3 regions of the Thalassotalea ganghwensis genome follow, and region 1 is predicted to be linked to each of the others. Evidence: predicted binding sites of a transcription regulator. Region 1 holds the regulator's gene; each other region holds the start of a gene.
What was found. The regulator sigma-54, encoded in region 1, starts transcription at its own class of promoters, with help from an activator protein. The targets are predictions, from matches to a motif close to GTTGGCACGNNNNTNGNNT.
Positions count from the first base shown of each region.

Region 2: ACSLUH_RS01215 (flagellar hook-length control protein FliK) is a predicted target of sigma-54. The motif match lies at 4,270-4,288, and genes of this name have one in related genera.
Region 3: ACSLUH_RS00385 (EF-hand domain-containing protein) is a predicted target of sigma-54. The motif match lies at 5,007-5,025, and genes of this name have one in related genera.

Region 1 covers NZ_JBQRUM010000030.1:11,100-18,772, reverse strand. The annotation lists gene pmbA (metalloprotease PmbA) at 1-945, shown strand, start outside; gene mgtE (magnesium transporter) at 982-2,340, opposite strand; gene ACSLUH_RS18750 (HPr family phosphocarrier protein) at 2,534-2,809, opposite strand; gene rapZ (RNase adapter RapZ) at 2,836-3,690, opposite strand; gene ptsN (PTS IIA-like nitrogen regulatory protein PtsN) at 3,746-4,198, opposite strand; gene hpf (ribosome hibernation promoting factor) at 4,228-4,515, opposite strand; gene ACSLUH_RS18730 (RNA polymerase factor sigma-54) at 4,544-6,043, opposite strand; gene lptB (LPS export ABC transporter ATP-binding protein) at 6,103-6,834, opposite strand; gene lptA (lipopolysaccharide transport periplasmic protein LptA) at 6,838-7,353, opposite strand; gene lptC (LPS export ABC transporter periplasmic protein LptC) at 7,319-7,673, opposite strand, start outside.
Region 2 covers NZ_JBQRUM010000001.1:272,484-280,156, forward strand. The annotation lists gene fliF (flagellar basal-body MS-ring/collar protein FliF) at 1-495, shown strand, start outside; gene fliG (flagellar motor switch protein FliG) at 488-1,537, shown strand; gene fliH (flagellar assembly protein FliH) at 1,568-2,365, shown strand; gene fliI (flagellar protein export ATPase FliI) at 2,390-3,784, shown strand; gene fliJ (flagellar export protein FliJ) at 3,794-4,240, shown strand; gene ACSLUH_RS01215 (flagellar hook-length control protein FliK) at 4,363-6,486, shown strand; gene fliL (flagellar basal body-associated protein FliL) at 6,566-7,096, shown strand; gene fliM (flagellar motor switch protein FliM) at 7,139-7,673, shown strand, end outside.
Region 3 covers NZ_JBQRUM010000001.1:86,689-94,361, reverse strand. The annotation lists gene ACSLUH_RS00405 (serine protease external chaperone) at 1-229, shown strand, start outside; partial or broken gene ACSLUH_RS00400 (transposase) at 493-633, opposite strand; gene pepN (aminopeptidase N) at 1,107-3,788, opposite strand; gene ACSLUH_RS00390 (hypothetical protein) at 4,205-4,540, opposite strand; gene ACSLUH_RS00385 (EF-hand domain-containing protein) at 4,635-4,934, opposite strand; gene ACSLUH_RS00380 (HAMP domain-containing sensor histidine kinase) at 5,287-6,774, shown strand; gene ACSLUH_RS00375 (hypothetical protein) at 6,771-7,325, shown strand; gene ACSLUH_RS00370 (sigma 54-interacting transcriptional regulator) at 7,325-7,673, shown strand, end outside.

The sequences.
Region 1 (7,673 bases):
GCTATTGATATCGCCAAAGAATGTGAATTGGCTGCACTTAAAAGTGATGCGCGCATCACCAACTCAGATGGTGCAACGTTAGCTAGCTTTGAAGGGTTCAAAGTTTACGGTAATAGTCATGGACAATTAGTAGGCTATCCTAGCTCACGTCATAGTTTAAGTTGTGTTGCAATAGCGAATGATAAAGAAGATATGCAACGTGACTATGCTTATACCATTAATCGCCAATTTGATTTAATGGATGACGCCAAAAGTGTTGGTGAAAAAGCGGCGCAAGAAGTGTTGTCGCGTTTACATAGCCAAAAATTGTCAACGCGTAAAGTACCGGTTATGTTTCGTGCCGATATAGCCAACACTTTTTGGGGGCATTTTATTTCAGCAATTAGTGGTGGCAACTTATACCGCAAGTCGTCATTTTTATTAGACGCTATCGGTCAGACTATTTTCCCTGACCATTTGACCATTGAAGAACGCCCACATATAGAGGCCGCATTGGCAAGTAGTGCGTTTGATAGTGAAGGTGTCGCGACCATTGATAGAAACATTATCGAACAAGGGAAACTCGCAACCTATTTGTTAACAAGCTATTCAGCGCGAAAACTTGGCCTCACTACCACAGGACATGCTGGCGGTATTCATAATTGGTTGGTCTCAGCTAATGGTGGTAATTTCGAAAAAATGTTACAACAACTTGGTACTGGCTTGCTTGTTACCGAGTTGATGGGACAAGGTGTCAATGTGGTCAATGGTGACTACTCTCGTGGGGCTGCAGGTTTTTGGGTTGAAAATGGTCAAATTCAATATCCAGTATCTGAAATCACTATTGCTGGTAACTTAAAAGATATGTTTAAAAATTTGGTCGCAGTAGGCACTGACACTGACATGCATGGCAGTATTAGAACGGGCTCATTATTGCTCGAAGAAATGCAAGTTGCCGGTAACTAACGCTCGATACTCAAGCATTTAGCGACTTTATTGCAATTATCTTAATAATAAAGTCGCAGTTCCTAAGAAGGCGAATATACCGACAACATCGGTGATGGTAGTTAAAATAACGCTGCCAGCGAGTGCAGGATCAATTTTCATTCGTTTTAGTAACAAAGGAATAGCAACACCAGCAATACCTGCCGCGGTCATGTTCATTAACATGGCAAAGGCAATGATACCACCTAACATTATATCCTGCTTCCAGATGGCGACAACAGCGGCGATGAGTATTGCCCAAATCAGGCCATTTAAAAAACCGACCGCGAGTTCTTTATAAAGTAGCGCTTTAGCGTTACTTTCTCCAACGTGACCAAGTGCGATACCGCGGATGACAAGCGTAAGCGTTTGATTGCCTGCGACACCACCCATACTTGGTACTAGCGTATTTAAAATCGCTAATATCGCGAGCTGACTTAAGATATCTTCAAACATTGAAGAAACGGCTACAGCTAATAACGCTGTGATCAGGTTAACCCCCAACCAAATTGAACGCTGTTGCGTACTTTTTACTACTGGTGCAAAAGTATCTGCTTCATCATCTAAACCCGCCATACTAAGCATTGAGTGTTCTGCTTCTTCCCTGATAACATCGATTATGTCATCAATGGTAATACGACCTAAAAGATGGCGCTCTTTGTCAATAACGGGTGCTGAAAACCAATCGTATCGTTCAAAAAGTTGAGCAACTTCACTTTCTGGTGTATCGGCATACACGGCTTCTATTTCTTCGTCTATTAAGCTTGATACGATCACTTCAGGTTTCGCTGTGACAATGGCAGCGAGAGAAACAGAACCGATAAAATGATTTTGACGATCGACAACATAAAATGAATCCGTGGATTCGGGGAGTTCGCCTTTAAGGCGTAAATAACGTAAAACAACATCGACAGTAACATCGGGGCGCAGGGTGATGGTATCGGTGTTCATGATACCACCAGCAGTGTCTTCTTCATAAGATAGCGCCGTTTCTACACGACCTCTATCTTGAGAGTCCATTGACGCTAATACTTCATTATAAACCGTATCAGGCAGTGTTCTAAGAACTTCTGCTAAGTCATCGATATCCATTCCTTCGGCCACTGCCGCGAGCTTCTCCGGTTGGATATTTTTTAAGATGCCTTTACGTACTTCTTCATTAAGCTCTTCGAGAACTTCACCGTGGTGATCGGGATCAATGAGCTGCCAGAGAATGGTACGGCTTTTTGAGGGCGTAGATTCAAGTATTAATGCAAGATCATACGCCGGCATGTTTTGCAGTAATTTTCGCACATAAACAAACATCCCGCTGCCAAGTGCTTCATTAACTTGCTGCAGGGTTTTATGGCTATTTTCTTGTTCTAACGCTTCCGGCATATTGCTACCTTGTGCCGTTATTGATTGAAAACTATTTTACTGGTGAATTTAGCGTCACATCTCAGACTTAGTTATTGTTTTGCTTTTGAAGACTGGTTTTTTTGTAAACGCTGACGGTAAGTGTATCTTATAATTGTTTTTTTTTCAGCAAAATTTATCAAGGACGTAATTGGGGGTTAAGGAAAAAAGTGCTTTACTCGGCTTCATTGAATTTATCATTAAACAACTGGCAGACCTCCTTTAGGGCAATTTCTGCATCATCGCCTTCGGTGATCACCTTGACCACCTTTCCTTTACTACCCGCTAGTAACATTAAGCCCATGATACTGCTAGCATCAACGCTTTTGTCATCTAGCGCTACGGTAATGGTTGCACTAAATTTTTGACTAAGTTGTGCGAGTTTGGTTGCGGCTCGAGCATGTAAGCCAAGTTTATTGGTGATTTTTAGGTCTCTTTCAAAACGTGTCATGTGCTTTTTACTGATACTTTATTAAATTAAGTCGATGATTTATCGATATCTCGGTGTCGTGATTGCACGTCTTGGCGCTCTTTTCTTAAATTGTTAGCAAGAAGCTCAGCGATATAAACAGAGCGGTGCTTGCCTCCAGTGCAACCAATTGCAATGGTAATATAGCTACGATTATTTCGCTCAAGGTGCGGTAGCCAAGTCATAAAAAAGCTATTAATTTGCCAGATAAACTTAGTCACGATTGGTTGAGCACCTAAAAAATCTTTCACGGGTTGGTCTAAACCGGTATAGCTTTTTAGTTCTTTTTCCCAAAATGGGTTTGGTAAAAATCGCGCATCGAAAACATAGTCAGCATCCTGTGGTACACCATGTTTAAAGCCAAATGACTCAAATACAACCACCATCTTGCCGGTCTTTTTGCCAAGAATGCGCTCCCTGATAAGATCTGCAAGCTGATGAGGGGTTAGTTGACTGGTATTGATATATAAATGAGCACGACTAGAAATTGGTTCTAACAACTTTTTTTCTAAACTTAACGCTTGATCAAGTGCGATGTTTTGCTTAATCAAAGGGTGTAAACGACGGGTTTCACTGAAGCGCTTTATAAGGTCAGAGTCATCTGCGTCTAAATAGAGGATGTTGAGTTCAACAGTTGTTGGTAAGTAGTCAAGTATCTCTGAAACGTCGTTTGGATCATCAGGTAAATTTCGAACATCGAGACTGACTGCAACGGTTTCGTAATCGTTGATAACCGTATGTGTTAAAGCAGGTAAAAGGTTTACCGGAATGTTGTCGACACAATAATAGCCTAAATCTTCAAGAATTCTTAACGCGACACTTTTACCTGAGCCGGAGCGACCACTTACGATGGTTAACTTCATGAATATGCCTTATAAAAAAGCTGAGGGCGATAGTAACATGGTTTATTTGCCTAACTTAGCTGGCTTGCTGAATAAGTGCAAACATTTCTTCAGATGTTGTACTTTTTCTTAATTCTTTGCAGAATTGTTTATCACTAAAAAGTTGAGCAATACTTTGTAGCGTACTTAGATGTGCTTGGCACTCTTGTTCGGGAACAAATAATGCGACAAAGATGTCTACGGGGCGATTATCAATAGCGTCAAAGTCAATCGGCTGTTCACTGGTTGCTAAGACAACGATCGCTTGCTCTGTATCTGTTAGGCGACCGTGCGGAATTGCGATACCTCCACCGATGCCAGTTGAGCCCATTTTCTCTCGAGCAATTAAACTTGCCAATAAATCATAAGTGGAAAATTGTTTGAGATGTTCAGAGGCTTTTTCACTGAGTAGTTCTAAAATCTTCTTTTTGCTAGAAGCGTGGACTGCACATAGTGTGCAGTCCAGCGATAGCATTTCAAGTAACTTCATAATGCGGGTACGCGGCTAACTTAATAGCGTTAATGTTGGTTAATTTTGCCTTTGTATTTTAATATTTGACGATCAAGTTTGTCGACTAAGCTGTCAATTGAAGCATACATATCACCATTTTCGGCTTTTGCATGCACTTCGGTGCCATTTAAGTGGACGGTTGCTTCTGCAATTTGGTTAATTTTTTCAACAGTTAGTACCACATAAACGTTGTTGATATGGTCAAAATGTCGCTCTAGTTTTGCGAATTTAGTATTAACGCTATCTCTTAAAGAATCTGTAATTTCAACATGGTGACCAGAAAGATTAATTTGCATGGGCTTAAATCCTTATTGTTATGTTTACTTAAAGCAAACTTTTACGTTGATTTGACGGAGGGATAGATAATGATTCGCGATATTTTGCAATGGTTCTGCGTGCGACATTAATACCTTGCTCCGCCAATAATTCAGCCATTTTGCTATCACTGAGTGGCTTAGAAGGTAATTCAGCAGCGACCAGCTTTTTAATTAAAGCTCGAATAGCCGTTGATGAACATTCTCCACCATTTTCAGTACTAACATGACTTGAGAAGAAGAATTTTAATTCAAATATACCGCGTGGTGTATGCATGTATTTTTGCGTGGTTACACGAGAAATTGTTGATTCATGCATGTCGACCGCTTCAGCGATATCATTTAAAACCATAGGGCGCATAGCCTCTGGGCCGTGTTCAAAAAAGCCCTGTTGTCGTTGAACTATGCAATTAGACACTTTTAAAAGAGTTTCGTTTCGACTTTCTAAACTTTTTATAAACCACTTTGCTTCTTGCAGATTGGAACGAATAAATTGACTGTCGGCTGAAGACTTCATCGAGCGAGCCATAGAAGCATAATGTTGATTTACGGAAAGTTTAGGTGCGGTATCTGGATTAAGTTCAACGACCCAACGGCCATTCTTTTTTTCAACCGATACATCGGGAATGACGTATTGATCATCACTTTTTATTACCGAGTCTCCCGGTCGTGGATCAAGCGATTGAATGAGACGAATGACTTCTCTTAGTTGATCTTCTTTTAAACGGGTTTTACGCATTAGTTGACGATAATCACGATTACCCAGTAAATCGATATAATCTTTAACGACTATTTTACTTTCTTTTAGCCAAGGCGTTTGTGCGTCAAACTGATTTAATTGAATTAATAAACATTCGGCTATACTGCGCGCACCGACACCTACGGGATCAAACATATTGATGCGTTTTAGTACCGCCTCAACTTCGTCAAGCTCAACATCATCTATACCAATACTCTCTAAAATATCTTCTGCGCTAACCGTTAAATAACCAGCATCATCAATGGCATCGATTATTGCGGTTGCAATGGCGCGATCGGTTTCAGTAAAAGGGGTTAAGTCCATTTGCCAGCGTAAATGATCTTGAATCGAGTCTATGGTTTCGCCTTGATAAGTGTAATCTTCACTCACACTGCCTATACCACTGCTTGATACGCCAGCACTGAAGCTTTCATCCCATGTGGTATCGATATTAAGCTCTTCCGGGATATCGGTTTTATCCATCGCTTCAGTGGTTGAAATTTCATCGATGGTTGGCGAAGAGTCTTCACTACCATCGCTAGTTTTGGATTCTGAACTTGTCGCTGAAAAACCTTCTTCTAGGTGATCTTTTTCGTTCTCTTGATTGTTATTATTTGATTCATCAATTTCTAAAAGCGGATTACTTTCTAAGGCCTCTTGAATTTCTTGTTGAAGGTCTAATGTTGACAACTGCAACAGCTTAATTGCTTGCTGCAACTGCGGAGTCATTGTCAATTGTTGTCCAATACGGAGCTGTAAACTAGGGCGCATTTACTTCCTTCGGTTCCTATAATTATTATTGACGTTCATTTTACTCTGGTTAATAGATACTATAACGTAAATTGTTCACCAAGATATACATCTCTTACTATCTGATTAGCAAGAATTTCTTGAGAATTTCCTTCCGCAATTAACTCACCATGACTCACGATATAGGCATGTTCACAAACATCTAACGTTTCTCGTACATTATGGTCTGTGATTAAAATACCAATTCCTCGTTGCTTTAAGTGTAGAATAATTTTTTTTATATCACCTACAGAAATTGGGTCAACACCAGCAAACGGTTCATCTAACAAGATAAATTTAGGGTCTGCAGCTAGCGCCCGAGCAATTTCAACACGGCGCCGCTCACCACCAGATAAGCTCATCCCTAAATTATCTTTAATATGACCAATATTAAACTCTTCTAATAAATGCTCAAGCTTATCTTGACGTTCAATGTCGGAAATATCTTTGCGAGTTTGTAGAATCGCCATAATATTATCAGTGACACTGAGCTTTCTAAAAATAGAAGCTTCTTGAGGCAGATACCCAATTCCTTGACGAGCACGTTCATGCATTGGAAGCAGGGAGATATCATGCTGGTTGAGCTCAATTGTGCCATCATCGTGGGGTACTAAGCCAACAATCATATAGAATGAGGTGGTTTTACCAGCACCGTTAGGGCCAAGTAGACCGACAATTTGCCCTTCTTTAACCATCAAGCTAACGTCTTTAACAACTCGACGTCCCTTGTATGATTTTGCTAAATTTTTTGCACAGAGAATTGCGTTGTCCATAGGCTATTTTTTATCAAGTTCTTTGGGTTGTAATACGGTTTTAACGCGATCATTCGCTTCACTGTCAGCACTAACCTGTTCAGTGACAAAGTTGTAGGTGATAATACTGCCGCTGACTTTACTACCTTCCTGTCTTAATTCAGCATCACCTGAAATCACGACGATATTTTCTGAAGGTTGATACTTTATTTCGTTAGCTTGTAAATAGATTGGCGTGCCATCTTCAAGCTTTTGCTCAAATGTGGCTGGCTTGCCTTTCGCCAAGTACGTTTTTTCGCCAGTGGTGTTGTCAGTAATGACTTGAACTAAATCCGCTTTGATTTGCAATGAGCCTTGGCTAATAACCACATTATCAATATAACTAAATACTTTATTTTTTAAATCTGCTGCTTGCCTAGAGGCATCAATACTTATCTCTTGCTTTAAATCTAATTCTGCCGCATTAACGGAAGCGAAAATGCTCGAGCCGATAAGCAAAAGTGTGTTAAGGGTGATTCGTTTTGAAAATGGTTTGTACATGCTCTGTCAACGTCATTTGTTTAGTGTTTAAGTCTACGATCAATCCTGAGCCATACATAGTAAAATCTTTTCCTTCAATTACGATGGTTTGCTCAGTACTAATGATATTGGTATTTAAATCAAGCTCTAAATAGCGTCCATGTATTTTGTTTATCAAACTTTCTGCGTCCGTTGATAATAATGTCACTCGATTTTCTAACCTGACTCGGTTGTTACTGTATAGAGTGCCTTCATTGGCTTTAAGTTTCCACGGAGAGGGATTATTTTTGCCATAGAGGGTATATTGTGGAAACTCAAAGTGGGTAACGGCAAGCTCGGAA
Region 2 (7,673 bases), on a different contig from region 1:
TCAGTGCAAGAACTGGCTAATATTCGTCGATTATTACAAGGTAGTATTGGTTTTGATATGCAGCGTGGTGATGCCCTAGAAGTGGTAACTTTGCCGTTTTCACGCATGATCGTGGAAGAAAAAGGTGAACTGCCTATTCATGAGCAGCCATGGTTTTGGAAAGCATTAAAATTAGGCATTGGTGGTTTAGTTATCATTGTCTTAATCTTGGCGGTTGTTCGTCCAATGCTGAAACGTTTGATTTACCCAGATCAAACACCTTCAGAGTACGGCGATAAGTCACTAGATTCTCATATAGATTTAGGTGACGAAACCATGGATATGTTAACCGCGGATTTCGATGCTGGTGCGGTAGGATTTGCACCTGATGGCAGTCTTAAGTTACCAGATCTGCATCGAGACGAAGATATTTTGAAAGCGGTTCGTGCGCTTGTTGCTAATGAGCCAGAATTGTCGTCGCAAGTTGTTAAAAGTTGGTTGAACGAAGATGAGTGATGAAAATCAAACCCTAGCGCCAGCTCCACGAGGCTTTGACGTTGATAAGCTTGATGGTGCCGAAAAAGCAGCCATTCTCTTGCTGAGTCTTTCAGAAGAAGATGCTGCACAAATTTTGAAACATCTAGAACCAAAGCAAGTGCAGCAGGTGGGCATGGTGATGGCGGCAATGGAAGATTTCACTCAAGAAAAGATCACCGCAGTCCACAAGCTGTTTATCAGTGAGATTCAAAACTTTAGTACCATAGGTTTCCAAAGTGAAGAGTTTGTTCGTAAAGCATTAACGGCTGCACTTGGTGAAGATAAAGCCGGTAACCTAATCGACCAAATTGTGATGGGTGGTGGTGCCAAAGGTTTAGATTCATTGAAATGGATGGACTCAAAACAAGTCGCCAATATTATTCGTAATGAGCATCCGCAAATTCAAACTATTGTTTTATCTTATTTAGAACCAGAGCAATCAGCGGAGATCATGAGTCAATTTGCAGAGAAAACTCGCCTTGATCTCATGATGCGCATTGCCAACTTAGAAGAAGTGCAACCAGCGGCGTTGCAAGAGTTAAATGAAATCATGGAGAAACAGTTTGCGGGTCAAGCTGGTGCGCAAGCAGCGAAAATGGGCGGCTTGAAAGCTGCTGCTGATATTATGAACTATCTAGATACTAATATTGAAGGTGTCTTGATGGATGCAATTCGTGAGCACGACGAAGAAATGAGTCAGCAAATCCAAGATCTGATGTTTGTCTTTGAAAACTTGGCAGACGTTGATGATAGAGGTATTCAAGCTATCCTACGTGAAGTCCAGCAAGATGCCTTAATGAAAGCGATTAAAGGCGCCGATGAAACACTGAAAGAAAAAATTATGAAGAACATGTCTAAACGTGCAGCTGAAATGATGCTAGATGATCTTGAAGCGATGGGACCTGTTCGTATTAGTGAAGTTGAAGCAGCGCAAAAAGAAATTTTATCTATTGCTCGTCGTCTATCTGATGCTGGAGAAATCATGCTTGGTGGCGCCGGTGGCGGTGATGAGTTCTTATAATCCCATTTAGATGTTGATTGAAGTTAATACATGAAAAATTTTACTGCGGTTGAGCCGCTAGAAGATGTAGTTAAATCGACTAAAGAACAAACGCTTGACGTTTGGTCTCTGCCGGCTGTTGAACCAGATCCTGCCATCGATCAAGAAAAAACTAACGCCTTTGGTAAAAAATCTACCTGGGTTTATGAACCTCCCGAAGAAGATGAGCCTGAATTACAACCATTGACAGCGCAAGAAATTGAAGAAATTCGTCAAGCGGCTCAACAAGAGGGCTTTAATCAAGGTAAAGAAGAGGGATTTAGTGCCGGTTTTGAAGAAGGTCAACAAGCCGGTCATCAAGAAGGTTTAGCCAAAGGGATAGAAGAGGGTACAGCACAAGGTTTAGAACAAGGCCAAGCGCAAATTGAAAAGTTAACCCAAGAGTGGCAAATGTTAATTGAACAATTGCACCAGCCGATGAAAGTCATTGAAGGGAAAGTGGAGCAACAATTGTTAACCTTGGTTACCCAATTGACTAAGGCGATTACCCTTCATGAAGCCAAAACGAATCATGAAATACTACTTTCGGCAATTAAAAAGGGGATCAAAGCGTTACCAATGCAGGAAGCACAAACGCAAATCTTTTTACACCCCGATGACATTCAACTGATTGAGAGAGAATTAACCGTTAAAGTGATTGAAGAAAACGGCTGGCGTTTGCAACCAGCACCGCACTTATCTCCGGGAAGTTGTCAAATTGAAAACAGTACGTCGAATATCGACTTAACCATAGAAACACGTCTTCAAGAGGTTTTGGAATCCTTTTTGCAAGATGCTTTACATCCTTAGCTTATTGCCAAAAGCGTCAAAGAAATGTTCGATATAGAAAACCTCAGCCAACGACTTAGTCAATGCCAAGATTATATCCATCCGCATCAGCTTGCTGTTGCTGGACGTTTAGTAAGAGTGGTTGGTTTGACGCTCGAGGCGGTTGGCGTAAAAGCGTCTGTAGGAAGTCAGTGTTTAGTTGAAACATCCGCTGGTGAGTTATTAGCAGAAGTTGTCGGTTTTTCAGGTGAAACTACGTTTTTAATGCCGGAGCAAAGTCTGCGAGGTGTTTTGCCAGGAGCAAGGGTTTTACCTGTTAGTGGCCGAGCAAAATTACCGCTATCAATGAACTTGCTCGGGCGAGTTGTCGATGGTGTCGGCAAACCGCTAGATGACAAAGGCTCAATAAAAAGTGATAAAGAGGCTAATTATGCCAGTCAACATATTAACCCGTTATCTCGTCGCGCTATTTCAGAACCTTTGGATGTTGGCGTTCGAACGATAAACAGTTTTCTTACCGTTGGCCAAGGACAGCGCATGGGACTTTTTGCGGGCTCTGGTGTTGGTAAAAGTGTGTTACTTGGTATGATGACCAAAGGAACGACGGCAGATGTGATTGTTGTTGGCCTTGTTGGTGAACGGGGTCGAGAAGTTAAAGAGTTTATTGAAGATATTTTGGGGGAGCAAGGACGCTCTCGTTCTGTTGTTGTAGCAGCGCCAGCGGATTGCTCGCCATTGATGCGACTTAAAGGTTGTGAAACCGCAATGCAGATCAGTGAGTATTTTCGTGATCAGGGCCTAAACGTTTTACTATTGATCGATTCATTGACCCGATATGCACAAGCCCAGCGAGAAATTGCGCTAGCGGTAGGGGAGCCGCCGGCAACTAAAGGTTATCCACCATCTGTATTCTCCAAATTACCACAATTAGTCGAACGTGCTGGAAATGGTGGCGTTGGTCAAGGTTCAATCACTGCATTTTTTACGGTATTAACAGAAGGTGATGATTTACAAGATCCGATTGCCGATGCGGCAAGAGCAATACTCGACGGCCATATCGTGCTGTCAAGAACGTTAGCTGATTCAGGTCATTACCCGGCGATCGATATTGAAGCGTCTATCAGTCGAGTTATGCCAATGGTCACCAGTGAAGAGCATCAGTTACTGGCGAGACAATTAAAACAAATTTATAGTTTATACCAACAAAACAAAGATCTAATCGCCATTGGTGCGTACAGTAAAGGAAACGACCCACGTATTGACCATGCAATTGAAGTGACTCCAGTGATTGACTTTTTCCTACAACAGAAGATGGATGAAGTGATCCCTTATGATCAAAGTTTGACGCAACTGCAAGAAATTATCCAAGCGGCGCAAGCTCATGCTAATAACAATAATCAAACACAGCAGCGTGTTAACAGCAGTGAAAACACAAATTAAGGCGCTTAGATGTTATTAAAGCAATTAGATACCTTATTTCAAGTAGAGCACGACAAAGAGCAAAAAGCAGCACAACAATTGCAATTTGCCGAGCAAGAATACCAACAAAACCTCATTAGAGCGCAAAGTGTTAAAGATTATCGTTTAGAGTACATGAAGCGTCTTGAACAGCGAGCGTTAAGCGGCATTGATAGTGCGACTTATCGTCATTTCCATACCTTCGTCGCCAAGCTTGATAATGCTGCCGAACAAGTTGATATCGCCATCAGACAGTCTAAAGCGGTAGTTGAACAGCGAAAACAGCAGTGGCTCGCTCAACGACAACGGGTTAAAGCGATTGAACACTTGCAATCGCAAAAACGACTTCAGTTGGTTCAACGGGAAAATAAAAAAGAGCAAATTATGTTAGATGAGGTATCAACTCAGCAATTTGTTAGACGAAAATTAGCTCAGTAATTTGCAGATACTTAATTTCTTAAAACATCTTTGGAACGATATTTGTATAACTAACAGTGATTGGCAAAATGAGTGGTGAACTTCAGGTTACCCTCGAGATACATTTTTCGTTAGGAATCGTTATGCAACCAATAAAAGCTTTATCGATAGATATTTCTCAACCATCTGAAAATACAGCAGTTAATGCGAGTATTCAGTCTGACGGTTCATCGCAAAACGGTGAAAAGTTTTCTGATGTAATGAGTCAACAGCGCGATTCATCAGGCGGCAAAGAAAGGGCGGAAACGGGTAAAAAAGTTGCCGAACAACAAGCAACCAAAGAAGCTAAGCCATCAACTTCTGTTAGAGAAGAAAATACTAAATCATCGTCAGAAAAAGCGCCCTCAGAGCAATCTGAAATCAATAACGATACGCCAATAGAATCAAATAAAAGTGAAGCCTCTGGAGAAGAGCAACAAGTTGATGGCAAAGTATCTGATTCGGCTGAGCATGAAGAAATAGAAGAAGCTAAAAATATCAAGCCCTCTGTAGCTGGTGATGCACAGACTGATATTGATGAACAAGAATACTTAAAGCTTTTAACTTTGTTAAAAACTTCTAAAGCGTTGTCCGTCGATCATCAAACAGTTTCTGGTGATAACACTGAGGAGCAACAAGAGTTAGTTAAGTTGTTACGTCAGTTTAAAGGCATTAACGATGGCCAGCAAAACAAAGAGCTTGATAAAACCAATCAACAAAAAACTCATGGTTCTGAAGATAAATCATCCTCAATTAAAATTGAACAGCCATTGCTTGAACGTTTTAAACAGTTGACGGCAAAAAACGCAGAAGCTACCCCTGATAATTCAGATAACGTTAAGAATGCTGAAGTAAGTGCTAAGGTAAAAGTGGGCTTAGCACAATCAACCAAAACAGAGTTTGAACTTTTGCAGCAGAAAAACAGTAGCACACAGAAAACGCAAGAACAGGTTAAGTTGAATCAACACAATATTGCTAATGAGCATCAACCACTAGAATCAAATGATGAAGGTGGTGATATGCAAAAAAGTGCCGCCTCGACAACAACTACTGCAGACAGCGGTGCTGTCAAACATAATGACAAGACAAGCGAAACTACGGCTAGGGTTACACCAGAAGTTAGTAAAGAAATTGATACTGAGCTGAGCTTTGAATCAAACAGTGATAATAATGAACAATCGGCAAAGGCAAATAAATTGCAAGAAATCGAGGAACAAGTTCGATTAGCGTTGCAAGAAGGGAGTCACAAGACTCAAAAAGAAACTGAAGTGATTAATCAAACATTGAAAAATGATAGAGCAGCTGCTGACGTGCAACCAGTTCCAAGTAAAATAGCGCAAGCGGTTCAAAAACAAGTATCTGAAGCTTCTTCTGGGCAAGATCGTCAACAAGCAGATAAAGTCGTGTCTTTCGTTAGTGGTGCACATCAAAAGCAAACCAATGACGAAAATACGAAGCAGCACTCAACGGTAAACTACAGTACTGTTAATGGACTTAAATCTAGCGCAGATCCACAAGGAAACGAAGTTACAATAGAAGAGCAAATAAACTTTGAAGACAGTGATCAGGATATTACTAATCTTGATAATAGCCATAAAAAAACAAATGAACCAAAGCAAGCGTTTACTTTTGGTGCCTCAGTAGAACAAGGTGCGATTAAACTTTCTAGTCATGCAATGACACAAGGTGTGTCGGCAAGCTATAGCGCTAGTGAGCAGTATATTGCAGCACAAGCTATAGAACGTCACGCGGTTAATAATGCTGAAGCGACAAACCAAAAACAAATGCTTAATCAACATCAAGAAACGATTGCTATTTATGGCAAAAACTTTAATCAAGCGGTTAAAGATAAAGTGATGGTGATGATGAACCAAAAGCTCCAACAGGTAGAAATTCGTTTAGATCCGCCAGAGCTTGGCAGTATGCAGGTTAAAGTTAATATGCAGAATGAACAAGCCATAGTGAGTTTTGTAGTTCAAAATCAACAAGCTAAAGACGCATTAGAGCAAAATTTGAATAAACTACGTGATATGATGTCAGACAGCGGTGTTAATGTTGGTGATGCCAGTGTTGAGCAACAAGAAAAGCAAACTAAAGGTGACAGTGAACAAGGTGAACTCTCTAGGCACCAACAAGGGAATGATGCTGACACGCAGGAAATTGAAATGGGTCTAGTCGGCAACCAATTGTATAAAGCTTCAGCAACTGGCGTCGATTACTATGTTTAATCAAAGAAATGCTTTTGCATAAGAGCCCAACAACGATATAGTTTAAACCATAATAGAAGTTTAATGATGAAGGTTAGTCATGGCTGATGAAAAAGAATTAGAGTTAGATAACTCCGGTAAAAAGAAAAAGTTGATCATCATCATTGCGGTTGTGGTCTTGATTGCGGCAGGTGCTGGTGGGTATTTCTTGATGTCAGGTGGTGACGATGTATCTCAAGCTGAATTAGATGCGGCGCTTAGCAGCGGTCAAACAAGTAGTGGTGGGGCCAACGTTGATAAAGCTTCAGTTGGAACTGCACTTTATGTGCCTATGCCTAGACCTTTTCGTTTTAATGTTCCTGGCGCTTCTAGGGACCGGTTTGTCGAAATTCGCGTACAATTGCTGGTAAGAGGCAGTGAAAACGACGAGGCGGCGAAAAAGCATATTCCACTAATTGAAAGTACCTTATTAGCGGTGTTTACCCAATCGAATGCTGATGATTTAGCGACCAGTGCGGGGAAAACGTCGTTAAAACAAAAAGCGTTGTCAGAAGTGCAAAAAGTGATGACAGATATAGAAGATGCAAAAATAGTTGAACAGGTATTATTTACTGGCTTTGTGATGCAATAGAGCACAAGGCAGTTATTTAAGTTAGCCAAAAGAGTGAATTGAGTGAGCGATTTATTATCACAAGACGAAATTGATGCGTTACTCCATGGCGTAGATGAAGTCGAAGAGGACGAAGTTGTAGAGGATGTAGCTTCAAGGGAAGGTACATCTGACTACGATTTCTCATCTCAAGATCGTATCGTTCGTGGGCGTATGCCGACCCTTGAAATGGTCAACGAGCGCTTTGCCCGTCATATGCGAATTAGCTTATTTAATATGATGCGAAGAACCGCTGAAGTATCAATTAATGGTATTCAAATGATCAAGTTTGGTGAGTACGTACATACCTTGTTTGTACCTACTAGCTTGAATATGGTGCGTTTTAGACCTTTAAAAGGTACAGCGTTAATTACCATGGAAGCCCGTTTAGTTTTTATCTTAGTCGATAACTTTTTTGGCGGTGATGGTCGTTATCACGCCAAAATTGAAGGCCGTGAGTTTACCCCAACTGAACGTCGTATTATTCAAATGCTATTAAAATTAATCTTCGAAGATTACAAAGAAGCTTGGTCGCCAGTAATGGACGTATCATTTGAAT
Region 3 (7,673 bases), on a different contig from region 1:
ACCTTTATCGGGTAATATTTCAGTATTGCTTAAACCAGGTGTTACAGCACATGACGTTAGTGCCGCAACAGGTTTAGAAGTTGTTTCTGCTTATGCTGACACTCAAATCGCTGTACTTAAAGTAACTGGCAAGCAAGATTTAGTTGAAGCACGTAATCAATTAAAAGCTTCTGGTTTGGTAAAGGTCGCTAAAATTGAAGTATTAGAGATCTTGCATAAAGCACAATAATGCTCCAAATGGAACTAAAAAGTGCATCTAAATGATGCTCTTCAGATTACAGACAAACCCCGTCATTTTTGCGGGGTTTGTTTTTATGAGTAGCAGTAGGCAACGATCGGGATATTTTTCTAGCAGAGTCGTTTTCTACTCTATTTCGTTTTAGGAGCTTTTTGGCGCTTATCTGCTCTGATTAGCGTGTTAATTTCTCGAATTTTAGTTTTACAGGGGCATCCTTTACAGACTCCCCCTATCTGGGGAATACTTGATAGCGTCATTGCTATCTTCTTCATATTTTGTGCTGTCGCAACCATATATGCCTTAATTTGAAAATTATTTCTACCTCGGTATCTTACATATCGGTGACCATGGCGTTGTTTTGCATCGGCAAATCTTCTTTCAACGGTTTCGCATCGTTATTTGTATAGCTGTTTGTCAAGGCCCGCTATACCAACGAGTTTAAATAACTGGTCGGCGGACAAACATCCTCAATGCAGTAGATGCCTTATACTTCATCTCGAATAAACTCAACGCCAATATACTTGTTTAGTTTGCAAACTAGATGATTAGCTAGCATTCACATGTCTAGGCTAATCAATTCTAGCTCGTATTGGTGTGGGGAAGGCTCTCTTAACATGGCTTATCTTGGTAATTGTCCATGTTTTAATGAGCTCAAAGTCCTAGGGTCTGTTGACCTTTGTTTATCTTTTCTGCGAAAGGCTATTTTTGATAATAGCAAAGCATCATGAGCGATGTTTGGTTATTCCAAATGAGCAAGTGCTAATGTCGTTAGTATTAAAAATAGTCATTGCCCCTTTGGTTAAGATCTCGGGGCTAAGGCTAAAACCGCTACAAAAAAATAGCGGTTTTTTCGTTCTACTTATCGGTATTACTTAATGGTCATCTTATCTTTAATCATTAAACAGCGCTTATCGTTCTGATGAGTCACTAACAAAGCTCTGCGAGTTCCCGAAGACAAGTCAGTATAATCTGCGATTGCTTTTTCTAAACGAGCGACACTCTTAGCTGAACATGTTGCAGGGATCATTGAACCCGCGTAGGTGCGCATAAAGACATGATCATGGGCTTTATCAACTTCAGGTAACATGGCCAATCGACTATCTGCGGTTAACTCATCAAGTTCTCCTTGCTCTGAAAGATACATAGAGCCCATCGCTGAGCGCAATTTAGCATATGGCATTGCATTTTCTGTCGCATGAATATTGGCTAACCACTCTGCTTTAATTTCTGCGTCCGGGCGGCTAACTAGAGCCGATATCGCTGATTTTATTCCAGTATCTGAGTTATCACGCTGTTTTTCAGCCGTTAATAATTCATCAGCTTTCGGATGCTGATAACGGTTTAAATGGCTAACAATATTCCAACGTTGATCTTGATTGACAACTAGATTTTCAACAACTTGCTTGCCTTCCAAAATCGCCAATAAGTTATCGAGCCCTTGCTCAGAAACTGCAAATGAGCGGTAATAACCAAACCAACGACGTAATTTGTTTTTATCGTCAACATTTGCCAAGGTGTTTTCCCAAGTCATCTTCTCTAAACGTTGACCAACTTCTTTAACGTACGGATGAGACACCCCATAAAAAGTTTTCAAATAACCAAAGCTTTGTGCCAATTGAGATAAGGCTTGTCCCAAAATGGTGTAATCGGTTTCCAAAGGTGCATTAATAATGGCGGTGTCGATAAAATCATTTAATGGTAACTGACCTTCTCTGACACTATCCCATAATGCTTGCCATAACATGGAGCGCAATAATGGATCGCTGACGGTACTTAAATTACTTTGGGCAGTCTCAAAAGAGGTTTTATCTAAATTGACTTTAACAAAGCCCCAATCCTCATAGTTGGGATAAACTAGATCCGGACAGTCCTTCCCTATTAAATCTTCAACAGAAGTTGAATTACCTTGATAAGCTACGCCAACTTTATCAGACAACTCAACCTTGCCATCTTTCACGTTAAACAAACCTATTTGTACAAATTGCTCACGCAAGGTTGGGTAATTTTCATCTGCTGATTGCAACAAATCAAATTGACTTATTTTTCCATCACTACAACTAAAGTTTGCTTGTATGGTGTTTACCCCTGCTTTGTATAACCATTCTTGTTTCCATGTATCGAGATTTTTACCTGATGCACTAGCAAGGGCGTCTATAAAATCATCTAACTCTGCATTTTGGTAGGCATTTTTAGCTAAGTAATTGTGAATACCTCGTCTAAAGATTTCCTCACCTAGCATATGACGTAGTTGCTTAAGTACAGAAGCGCCTTTTTGATAGGTAATCGCATCAATGTTATCAAATGCATTAGCTGACGAAGGCACAGGGACTTCAATCGGATGAGTCGTTATTTGTTGATCTTGGCGATAAGCAGCTTGTTTACCATAAGCATAAAATGAACGCCATGCATCTTTAAATTCTGTTGCTTCTGCTGTGGCAAATGTCGCCATAAATGCAGCAAAACTCTCATTTAACCACAAGCCATTCCACCACTTCATCGTCACCAAATTACCAAACCATTGATGTGCCATTTCATGCATAATCACTTGCGCTAAATATTGCTTTTGGCTTTTACTCATTTCACCATTGGTTAAGAACCCCCCTTCACCAAAGGTGATCGCTGCTGCATTTTCCATCGCACCGTAGATAAAGTCAGGTACTATCACTTGGTCATACTTTCTAAATGGATAGTCGATACCATAATAATCTTCAAAAAACTTTAAGCCCTGATGGGTATATGTAAACCAGTCACTTGGAATAACTTGATCTTTCACCGACTGGCGAGCAAATAAACGCAATGGATATTTGCCAGAGTTATCTTCAAATTTATGGTAAGGACCCGCATGTAACGAAAAGTTATAGGGACTTAATTTTAACGTAGTATCAAACTGCCAAACTTTTTTGTCACCATCTAGACGAGCCGATGTCTCTTTCATCGCAGTAAATACCTGCCAATCTTTCGGGGCAGATACCGTCATCTCAAAATTCGCTTTAAGATCCGGCTGATCAAACAAAGCAAACATTTGATGTGCAGCTGCAGGCTGAAAGTGAGAATATAAATAAACGAGGCCGTCGCTAGGATCGGTAAAGCGGTGTAAACCTTCGCCATCCGTACTATGTAAACGATTAAAACTCACTTCAACTTTATTACGGCCTTTGATTAAATGAGCCGCAGGCAAGCTGATAAACCAGTTATTGTAATCAGGTTCAATTTGCTTACCATTGATAGTTAACTTAGTAATGTTAGCTTCATTAAGATCTAAGGTTAATGGATGGTCAGCATCGTTGAGATCAAAAATAACTGTTGATGTTGAAGAAAAGCTATCCCCACCAGTCAAATCAAAGGTTAATTGATAATCAACATTCGATACACGTGCAGAGCGTTTCATCGCTTGCTCTTCACTTAAGTAGGCATCTTGAGCTCTAGGAACAAATGTTGACGCTTTTATTGATGATGACGCGGTTTGCGTTGCATTATTTGCTTGTTCATCATTACCACAGCCCCCTAGAGTGAGCGCTGATGCGATGAGCAAAGAGATTGATTTTTTCACGAGATCTTCCTTTAGTAAGCACATTGCAAGGTCATCCCAATTAGCCGATGACGATGTACTTATTTTAATTATTGTTATAGGGGGATCGAACCTAACAACTTCCAGCAGGTTGTCAGCCAAATCATGACGTTATAAGATCTGGTGACCTTATTTAGCTCGATACCGTCTGAACCTTTAAAATAGGATAAAGGTTTATTGTTCAAGCATTCCACTATAAGGGATTTATTATCGAAGTTAAAGCAGTTGAAAGCACTTAAGCCATTGGTTTAAAACAAGCTGGGAATGATTTGCAAAAAAACAGGAAACATTGATAGCAATTAACCATTCATCGCAAAATTTAGTGATTTAGTCTTAGTTACTTAGGCTATTTTACACAAAGCGTTACAACTCTCTTTAGGCCGCAGAGATGCCAATCGTTAATTAACTAATTGCAATAACAGTGCTGAGCTTTTTTCTTTTAAGTTAACCACTTCGGTGATCAATTTATCCTGCTTGAAACGATCAAAACTCGCATTAGCAACACCAAGAGAGCGACAAAAATCCATAACGGTATCAAAATCTTTTCGTGTAAAACGATGATTTTCTTTAGTCATTAAACCATCGATATAGGCATTATCACCATTAATGGTAATTTGACTAATAGCTTGATAGGGTTGACCATATTCCTTTACTTTTAAGGCTCTTACCGCCTTAACTTCAAAAATCCAATTATCCATTTGAATATATCTGGGCATTGAAGAAGTTTTTTGCATCAGTTTCCCTTAAAAAAAAGCCAGTTACAAGGTTAGGGAATAACTGACTGTGAACAGAGAGTGAACAACGGTTGACGTTGGTAGTTTTATGGTTTTATTGTGTTTTTAGTGTATTTGAAAAAGCTTTTAGTTCTTGTTCATTCAAGCCCGCATCAGCATTAGTATCAATTGAATCAAAACGTTTGATCAACAATTCATCTTTGCTAACCGCAACCTCAGCTTTGCTCAATAAGCCGTTATTATCTTTGTCAAACTTTGCTAATAACTCAGAGAACTCAACTTGGGTAGTTTCAATGGTTTTTACAACATCATTGGCTTGCTCATTGGCACTGACATAGAAAGCAGCAATAGAACTCGTTACAACAAATAAGCTAACACTTTTTAAACTAATCATTATTTTTCCTCTTTTATTAATGGGACTCAATTGAAGTTAAATATTCTGAGACCAACTTAGTCGATTGAGACATTGCACAGGACGTGCCAAATCATAAAACATTGATTTATAATAATTAATTTATTTTTGAGGTGTCCTAACTGTCGTCAATTAACAACAGCTAAGAAAAATAAAAAATCATATTAGACGAGGCTTAGGTTAACATGATGATTATTTCATTTATTTTCATATAGTTAGAAAACATCACAACAAAACAGCCCACTGTCGCCAATAGGCGACAGTGTTGTATTTGTGATAGAGTTACTCTACAAATGCACCCACTAAGCGTATCAAAGCGAAGGGACTTATCTAGGTGTTACATTTTTATCAACGACTTAATTGGTCAATAAAGCGCATTACCTTACTGGGGTTTACTTTAGTCGTTATGCCGTTAATTCTTTCGATGATCATGAGCGCTCATCAAATTAACACCTTATCAAAACAAGGTACTGATGCAATTTTTAATGTCGCGAGCATTTTAGATAGTAGCCGAGCAGTGAGTCGCTCACTCGCTCGCACTGAACGTTTCGCTAGTCAATATATTGTTTTGCAATCACCCGATGTCTATCAACAGTTTCAGTCTCAGTATTTACTGTTGAACAACCATTTAACACATGATTTTAAAGCAATAGAAGATCCAATCTTTAATGATACGCGCGCTCAGTTAATTAGCGGCTTAGCTTCTTTTAATCAACAATTAAGCGTAACCGAAAACAAACAGATATCACTCGACAATGCTCAACAACAGTTTGCCCAATTAACCAAGCTTAGTCAGCACCTCGCAGAGCGAGCGGATTTGCTTATTGGAGAACAAGCTAAATTAGTTAATCAATCGGCGGAAAAAATCAAAGGTACTTTACTCAATAGCTTAGTCGTTATTCCGTTCGTTCTGATTTTAGCAGCAATATTTACCATATTGATCACGCGGCCGTTAAAACAATTAACTCGCCAGATTAATCAATTAGAGAAAGGTCGTTTTGAACAGCATATTCGAGCTAAAGGCTCATTAGAAGTTGTCGAAATCGCGAATGCTTTAGAATTGATGCGAGCGAGGTTGCAAGCTCTCGAATTGCAAAAGTCGAGCTTTATTCGACATATCTCTCATGAGTTAAAGACGCCTTTAGCGGCAATACGAGAAGGCACTGAGTTAATCTACGATCATAGTGTTGGCAAACTTAACAGTGAGCAACAAGAAATTACTGAAATCATTCGACTAAATGTGACTCGCTTACAGCAATTAATTGAGGATTTGCTTAACTTCAATATTGTTTTAGATTCAACAAGCCTACAAGATAGGGAAACGATTAATATTGAGGAAGAGATTGATAAGGCAATTGACCTACGCAAGCTCGACTTCAAGGTTAAAAATATCGAGATAATTCGTTTAAGCTCACCTATTAAGTTTGCATGTAATCGCAAACAACTGAGTGTCATTCTCGATAACTTGCTATCTAATGCCATTAAGTTTTCACCTAAGGACGGAAAAATTACCATTGATGTCTCGAGTGAGCATCACCGTCTCAATATTGCCATTGAAGATCAAGGTCCTGGTATACAAGAATCAGATCGACAGAAAATATTTGAAGCCTTTTACCAAGGGAACGATTTTAAGCAAGACAAAATTAAAAGTAGTGGTTTGGGACTAACGATAGTTAAAGAGTTACTGCTGCGATTAAATGGAACAATTAACGTTGTCAGCCAAACGAGCGCACCAACTATGACCCGTTTTTGCGTGTCTCTACCGCTTATTCTAACATCAGAAGCCAAGTTTTCTGACCTAACAAAAGAACAAATAGCATGACGAATAAACAGATAACATATCAGTATAGGTTAATTTTATTACTCGTTTGCAGCGCTTTCGTCACTGGATGCCAGCTAACCTATAATGAATCCAATTATTCACAATATGGTAGTTATTATCTATGGATAAAAAGCTTAGCGCAGCCTGAATTACTTGAAGAAATAAAAACACAACAACAGCTTGAACAGCAAGGTATCACTGGAGCTGAGTTTAATTTGTTGCTGTTGCACAGTTTACCGCAATCACCAATTCACAACCCATACACAGCGAAATCAACACTTAATCGAGCGTCATTGATTGAGCAAGCAAAGAATCGTTTTAATGTCGAAGATTATGCCTTTATCGTCATGTTAAAAGATCAACTCAATCAACAGTTGCTCTTGCTCAACAAGCTTATCGACAGAGAGAATCTCGTTAAAGAGAGCTCTATGCAACTTATCCAACAGCAGCAAAACTTAGAAAAATTAGAACAAAAATCTTTGAAACTACAACAACAAATAGAACAATTAAAAGCCATCGAACAATCCATTAATGAACGAGGAGGTGCATAATGAATACAGATAATATGATCAGTGGCGAAAAAGTCCTCGTTGTTGATGACGACCCAAGCCTTTTAAGATTACTTAGCATCCGACTCAAAGCAGCAGGTTATGATGTAGAAACGGCTGAAAATGCTAAACATGCATTAGGCATATTACAAAGCTTTCAACCCCATTGTGTGATTAGTGATTTGAGAATGACTGGCATGGATGGTATGGCACTGTTCGATAAAATTCGCGAGCGTTATAAAAATTTACCCGTCATTATTATGACTGCACACGGCACTATTCCTGATGCCATTAATGCAACCAAGCAAGGTGTGTTTAGTTTCCTAACAAAACCGTTTGAAAGTCAGGAGC